DNA from 3 places in the Tardiphaga sp. GW822-FHT04G09 genome. Region 2 is predicted to be linked to each of the others. Evidence: predicted binding sites of a transcription regulator. Region 2 holds the regulator's gene; each other region holds the start of a gene.
The links. The regulator HrcA, encoded in region 2, represses chaperone genes, less so after heat shock. The targets are predictions, from matches to a motif close to GTTAGCACTCNCNNNNNGNGAGTGCTAAC.

Region 1 (2,264 bases), on a different contig from region 2:
TTCACGAGGTCAGCAACCACGGCTTCCACAGCCAGGTCGATGCCGCGCTTCAGATCCATCGGGTTCATGCCGGCAGCAACCGACTTGGCGCCTTCACGGACGATGGCCTGGGCAAGCACGGTCGCGGTGGTGGTGCCGTCGCCGGCTGCGTCGGCCGACTTCGAGGCCACTTCGCGCACCATCTGGGCGCCCATGTTCTCGAACTTGTCGTCGAGCTCGATTTCCTTGGCGACGGTGACGCCGTCCTTGGTGATGCGGGGAGCGCCGAACGACTTGTCGATGACGACGTTGCGGCCCTTGGGACCGAGGGTAACCTTCACCGCGTTGGCGAGAATGTCGACGCCGCGCAGCATCTTGTCGCGGGCATCAACGCCGAATTTCACTTCTTTGGCTGACATGTTTTGCTTCCTTGAAAATTAAGGGGAGAGAGGAAAGGCGCTTAAGCGGCCTTCTTCTTGGCGGGAGCGGCGCCTTCGAGAACGCCCATGATGTCGCTTTCCTTCATGATCAGAAGGTCCTGACCGTCGATCTTGACCTCGGTGCCCGACCACTTGCCGAACAGCACGCGCTCGCCGACCTTCAGATCGATCGGGATCAGCTTGCCGGCTTCGTCGCGGCCGCCCGGGCCGACGGAGACGATCTCGCCCTGGGAGGGCTTCTCTTTGGCGCTATCCGGAATGATGATGCCGCCAGCGGACTTCTCTTCGGCGTCGATACGCTTGACCACAACGCGATCGTGAAGCGGACGGAATTTCATGCAGTCCTCCTAAGTTTCTGTAGATGCTTGAGAAATTTCAAATTGGCAGTCTGCGCCAACAAGTGCCAGCACAGCTGGTCCGGACATAGGCCGAACGTTCCCCACCGGCAAGGGTCTGTATCAAATATTTTGGCACTCAAATATGACGGGTGCCAGAATTGGTTAAGAACCCCGAACGGTGGACGTCCAGTCCACTAGCACCCGCGCTAAGTGGCTGCTAACACTCGGCTTTCAATACATTATTAAACTTTTAAGCTTGTGATGAAGACGTTGCTTGCGTCACATTTCATGCATCGTGTTGTCACGGGCGAAGTGGAAGCCGGTTCGCTGCAGCCAGCACGGTCACAGGAGAGCAGAGCGAAGTTCGACGCCAAACCGGAATCCACTTAGCCGAATGCGCTCTGTCCATGGAGGTTGAACATGGTCTCGAGAAATGCAGCTTCTGACGATTTCAGAAAGCAGGTGCTTGGCTACGGACTGACGACGGCACAGATCCTCTACCGGATGCCCGACCATCCTTCGCTGCTGCAAACCTATGTCTGGCAGAACTACGATCTGTTTCCGAAGTTTCCCGCGCTGAAGGATTTCCTGGATTTCTGGCAAGAGAAGCTCGATGGCCCACTATTCGCGGTGACCGTCGCGCATTCGAAACTGATCAAGCCGGCTGAGCTTCGTGCCGTCGATGGCGTGTTCCGGTTGCATTAACACGCGCCTCTCAACGCGCCGGATGAATTGCCGCTGTGCTGAACTACAGCTAGGTTCCCGGGTGCGCTTGCCGTTTGTTCGGCACTGCGCCGGGTGGGAAACACGACATGGCGAAGCAGAAGCGGACGTTAAAGAGCGCGGCGAAAACGGCTGCCACGAAGAAGCCTGCGAAACGGGCGGTCGCGAAAGCAGCAAACGAGCTCTCTGTTGGTAAGCCGACCAAGGCGGGTACAAAAGCTGTCGCCAAAGCCGCGGCGAAACCAGGCAAGCGTCGCAAGCAACGCGTTGCGATCAGTCATTATCTCGAAGAAGCATTTCTCGGCGATGGCCTGCGTGCCTACGCGAAGTATCGCGATCTCGGCGTCGCCGCTGCGACGGGCGGCTTGGCGCAGGCGCATGTCATCCGGCTGATCGGACCTTGCGATCCGAAAGAGGTCTCCAAGCTTCACTATCACGATGCCGAATTTCAGCTGGTCTATGTGCTGAACGGCTGGGTGAAGACTTACATGGAGGGCGAGGGCGAGACACTGATGCGCCAGGGCTCGAGCTGGACCCAGCCGCCGCGCATCAAGCATCTGATCCGCGATTATTCCGACAATTGCGAACTACTGGAAGTGATCCTTCCGGCGGAGTTCAAGACCGTTGAGGTCAAGGGCTGAGCGTCACGTCAGGACGCCCACGACCGCGCCCATCAGGCAGGTCGTCAGCGTCCCCGAGACGATCGACTTCACACCGAGCGCGTTGATTTCGTCACGACGTTCCGGCGCCATCGTGCCCAAACCTCCGATCATAATTCCGAGGC
Region 2 (2,264 bases):
CCACCCTGCGCTTACTCCGAAACCGGCGCCGTCTTGGCGCCGCCCTTTGACACGCCGACCAGCGCCGGGCGCAGCACGCGCTCGCCGATCGTGTAGCCGGCCTGCACGACCTGAACGACGGTGCCCGCGGGCACCGAGGCATCGGGCACTTCGTACATCGCCTGCTGGAAGTTCGGATCGAACTTCTCACCCGACGGATCGAACTTCTTCACGCCGTTCTTTTCCAGCGTGTTGAGCAGCGAGCGCTCGGTAAGCTCCACACCTTCGAGCAAGGCCTTCAGACCCGGATCCGCTGCAGCCTTGGTATCGGCAGGCACCGCATCGAGGGCTCGCTGCAGGCTGTCGGCGATATCGAGCACTTCACGCGCGAAATTGGCGATCGCATAAGTTCGGCCGTCGGCGATTTCCTTTTGGGTCCGCTTGCGCAGGTTTTCCATCTCCGCCAGCGTGCGCAGCATCTTGTCCCGCGCGTCCGCGGCTTCCTTGGTCAGGGCCTCAACCGAATTCGGTTCCGGATCGTCCGGCATGATGTAGGGCTTGGAGACCACCGGATCGGCGGCCGCTGCCGTCTTGTCCTGATTGTCGTTCTGCCCATTGGAATCAGTCATCACGCTGCCTTCTCAAAAACACGCCAAAATGGTGGGATTGCTGAGCGGGATATCGGGGTTTGAGCGCCGAAAATCAAGCGCAACCGGCCGGAATTGGCCGATCCGTTAGCCGCCGAGCATGCGACTGACGATACGCGCGGCATAATCCACCATCGGAATCACCCGCGCGTAGTTCAAACGTGTCGGTCCGATGACACCGAGAACACCGACGATATGGCCCGCGCCGTCGCTATAGGGTGCAATGATCGTCGACGAGCCCGACAGCGAGAACAGCTTGTTTTCCGAGCCAATGAAGATGCGCACGCCTTCGGCATTTTCCGCCCGGCCGAGAAGATCAATCACCTCGCGCTTGGCTTCGAGGTCGTCGAACAGGAGGCGAACGCGCTCAAGATCCTCCAGTGCATGAAGGTCCTCCAGCAGATTGGCCTGGCCGCGCACGATCAGCTGCCGATCGTCCTTGTCGCCGCCCGACCAGCTGGCAATACCGGCGGCGATCACCTTCTGGGTCAGTTGGTCGAGCTCGATCTGGTTCTGGGTCAGCGCGGTTTCCAGCTCCAACCGAGCCTCGGCCAGCGTTCGGCCGCGAATCCGGGCATTGAGGAAATTCGAGGCCTCGTTCAGCGCCGATGACGGCACGCCGGGCGGCAGGGTCAGCACGCGGTTTTCGACCTGGCCATCCTCGGCCACCAGCACGACCAGGGCCTTTTCGGGTTCCAGACGAACGAATTCGATGTGTTTCAGCCGCACATTGGACTTGGCGGTCAAAACGACCGCCGCGGCGCGGGTCAGGCCGGACAGCTGCGTCAGCGCCTCGCCAAGCGCCGCTTCCACGGTCTGCGAGCGACCGACCGAGGACAGCTGCTGCTGGATCGACTGCCGCTCGGGTTCGGTGAGATCGCCAACCTGCATCAAGGCATCGACGAAAAACCGCAGTCCGAGTTCAGTAGGCAGCCGCCCGGCAGAGGTATGCGGGGCGTAAATGAGGCCAAGCTGCTCCAGGTCCGACATGACGTTGCGGACCGAAGCCGGCGACAGCGGAACCGTGATCAGGCGTGAAATATTGCGCGAACCGACAGGTTCGCCGGTGGCGAGATAGCTTTCGACGATCTGCCGGAAGATCTCGCGCGACCGCTCATTGAGCTGGGCGAGCCCGGCATGCGGCGAAATCAGGCCGATCGGATCGTGGTGGGCCACAGGCAACTCCTTGCGGACCTAATCTGTCGCTCCGGCGGGCCGGATACAAGCACCATTGCGATTGTGGAACCTGCCCTGCCCTTGCCGCTGCGCTCCGTCGCCCCTAAAAGCACCGCGAACAGGCTTTCTCTGGACATTTGGAAGGATTTTCTCATGCGGCCAAGCCGTCGTGCGCCCGATGAACTGCGCGCCGTGTCGCTGGAACGCGGCGTGGTCAAATATGCCGAGGGCTCCTGCATGGTGAAATTCGGCGACACCCACGTGCTGGTCACCGCAACGCTGGAAGAGCGCCTGCCGCCATGGCTCAAGGGCCAGGGCCGCGGCTGGGTCACCGCCGAATACGGCATGCTGCCCCGTGCCACGCTCGAACGCACCCGCCGCGAAGCCGCATCCGGCAAGCAGGGCGGCCGCACCGTCGAGATCCAGCGCCTGATCGGCCGCTCGCTCCGCGCTGCCGTCGAC
Region 3 (2,264 bases), on a different contig from region 2:
CCGAAGATGCAACCGGCTTGGCGCGCTTGGTGATGTCCTTGATGACGGCGGCGACGGCGATATCGATGCCGCGCTTGAGGTCCATCGGGTTCATGCCGGCAGCAACCGACTTGGCGCCTTCACGGACGATGGCCTGGGCCAGCACGGTGGCAGTGGTGGTGCCGTCGCCTGCGGTGTCGTTGGTCTTGGAGGCGACTTCGCGCAGCATCTGCGCGCCCATGTTCTCGAACTTGTCCTCGAGCTCGATCTCCTTGGCGACGGTGACGCCGTCCTTGGTGATGCGGGGCGCGCCGAACGACTTCTCGATCACGACATTGCGGCCCTTCGGACCGAGCGTGACCTTGACGGCGTTGGCGAGAATGTCGACGCCGCGCAGCATGCGATCGCGCGCGTCTCCGGAGAATTTAACGTCTTTGGCTGCCATGTGATGGTGCTCCTGAATTCTTGAAAGGTGAACTTAAAACGCTGTCATGGCCGGGCTTGCCCCGGTGATGACAGCGTTTGTGGCAGGCGGCGTCGCTTAAGCGATCACGCCCATGATGTCCGACTCCTTCATGATGAGGAGTTCTTCGCCGTCGAGCTTGATCTCGGTGCCCGACCACTTGCCGAACAGAACCTTGTCGCCGACCTTGATGTCGATCGGGATCAGCTTGCCGGCTTCGTCGCGACCACCAGGGCCGACGCCGACGACTTCGCCTTCCGACGGCTTTTCCTTGGCGCTGTCCGGGATGATGATGCCGCCCTTGGTCTTCTCGTCGGCGACGATGCGCTTGACGACGACGCGGTCATGCAGCGGGCGGAATTTGGTCTTGGCCATAGGATTGTCCCTTTGGGTTGCGATCTGGGTGCCATTACGGAGGCGGGCAGGAATCCAGCCGGAACGCTCAAGGCGGCCGGCTCATTCCCTTAGCAATCGCGCTCCGGGAGTGCTAATTGAGCGTCCGGGAGATATGGCCAGACGCTTTTTGAGTCAAGCGAGGCCTTAAGGCCTTGGTGAGGCCAATATGGGATGATCTGGAAACCATAACGGAGCATCGGCGTAACTTGGCCGGCCTTATTGCTCCGTCAGGTGTTTTGCGCTTGGCTGCTGGGACGGGCAGTCGGGGAATTTGCTCAGGGGATGATATGATCAGGTCACGCTACGCCCGCACGATTGCCCATCTGGCGATCGTTTCAACTTTGGCGCTGTCATTGGGCGGGTGCGGCACGTCTGGTGGATTGGGCGGCTTCAGCTTTGGGAACTCGCAGCCGACACCGCCGCCGGAGCCTCCGCCGGCGCCGGAACTGCCAGCCTCGATCCGGTCGGAAGAACTCGTCGGCCGCTGGGGTCTGGCGTCCTACATGAACCCCAACGATCGCGTTCGTACCGAGAACGCCGCGCGCGGCCAGTGCAAGCAGCCCTATATCATTGGCCAGGGTGCCACCGGCGGGGTCATCATGCATCTCGCCGACGAGGCGACGCCACAGGAACTGCGCCTCAAGGGAAGCCCGAGCGGCAAGAACTATATCGGTCCGGCCGGTCCCGCCGGCGGTGAGAAGGATCGCGAGATCGTCTCCTTTGACGGCCGGATTCTCGTCACCCGCTTCATCGACAAGGACGCAGCAGTCCGCTACGGCAACATGGTCTATGTCCGCTGCGCGCCCAAGGCATGACCTGAGGCGTAGTGCGGGTCCCGCCATTCTGCTGACAATGTGAGATCATGCACCGATTGCGCGACCTTTTTTTCGGACCGGGCCGCGCGGTCCTCGTGCTGGCATTCACCCAGATCCTGACCTGGGGCATCCTGATCTATCCTCCGGTGCTGACCATGCCGCATGTCACGGCGGCGCATGGCTGGTCGCTGGCCTTCGGTATGGCCGGCTTTTCGTTGGGGCTGATCGTATCGGGGGTGTTGTCGCCCATCGTCGGCGGATTGATCGACCGGCACGGCGGCAATGTGGTGATGGCATCCGGCGCGCTGGCTGGTGCTTTGGGCCTCGCGCTGTTTTCGGTTGCCGATCATCCCGTGACCTATCTCGCCTGCTGGCTGTTGCTCGGCGCTGCGATGTCGGCGTCGCTCTACGATCCGGCCTTTGCGACGCTGACGCGGATCTTCGGGGCTTCGGCGCGGCGGCAGATCACCTTCGTGACCTTTGCAGGCGGCTTTGCCTCGACGGTCGGTTGGCCGGCGACCCATCTTCTGCTTGAGGCCGTCGGCTGGCGGGGCACCTACCTGACCTTCGCAGCGATCTTCGCCTTTGTCGTTGCGCCGCTGCATGCCTTT

Region 1: AC1RLZ_RS01020 (co-chaperone GroES) is a predicted target of HrcA. The motif match lies at 886-914, and genes of this name have one in related genera.
Region 3: AC1RLZ_RS06515 (co-chaperone GroES) is a predicted target of HrcA. The motif match lies at 906-934, and genes of this name have one in related genera.

Annotation. Positions count from the first base shown of each region.
Region 1 is NZ_JBXAMO010000001.1:231,106-233,369, forward strand. Features, by position in the region: gene groL (chaperonin GroEL) at 1-398, opposite strand, end outside; gene AC1RLZ_RS01020 (co-chaperone GroES) at 440-757, opposite strand; gene AC1RLZ_RS01025 (usg protein) at 1,178-1,462, shown strand; gene AC1RLZ_RS01030 (cupin domain-containing protein) at 1,570-2,121, shown strand; gene AC1RLZ_RS01035 (NupC/NupG family nucleoside CNT transporter) at 2,125-2,264, opposite strand, start outside.
Region 2 is NZ_JBXAMO010000008.1:118,988-121,251, reverse strand. Features, by position in the region: gene grpE (nucleotide exchange factor GrpE) at 12-608, opposite strand; gene hrcA (heat-inducible transcriptional repressor HrcA) at 714-1,802, opposite strand; gene rph (ribonuclease PH) at 1,956-2,264, shown strand, end outside.
Region 3 is NZ_JBXAMO010000002.1:586,778-589,041, forward strand. Features, by position in the region: gene groL (chaperonin GroEL) at 1-424, opposite strand, end outside; gene AC1RLZ_RS06515 (co-chaperone GroES) at 521-817, opposite strand; gene AC1RLZ_RS06520 (hypothetical protein) at 1,126-1,653, shown strand; gene AC1RLZ_RS06525 (MFS transporter) at 1,701-2,264, shown strand, end outside.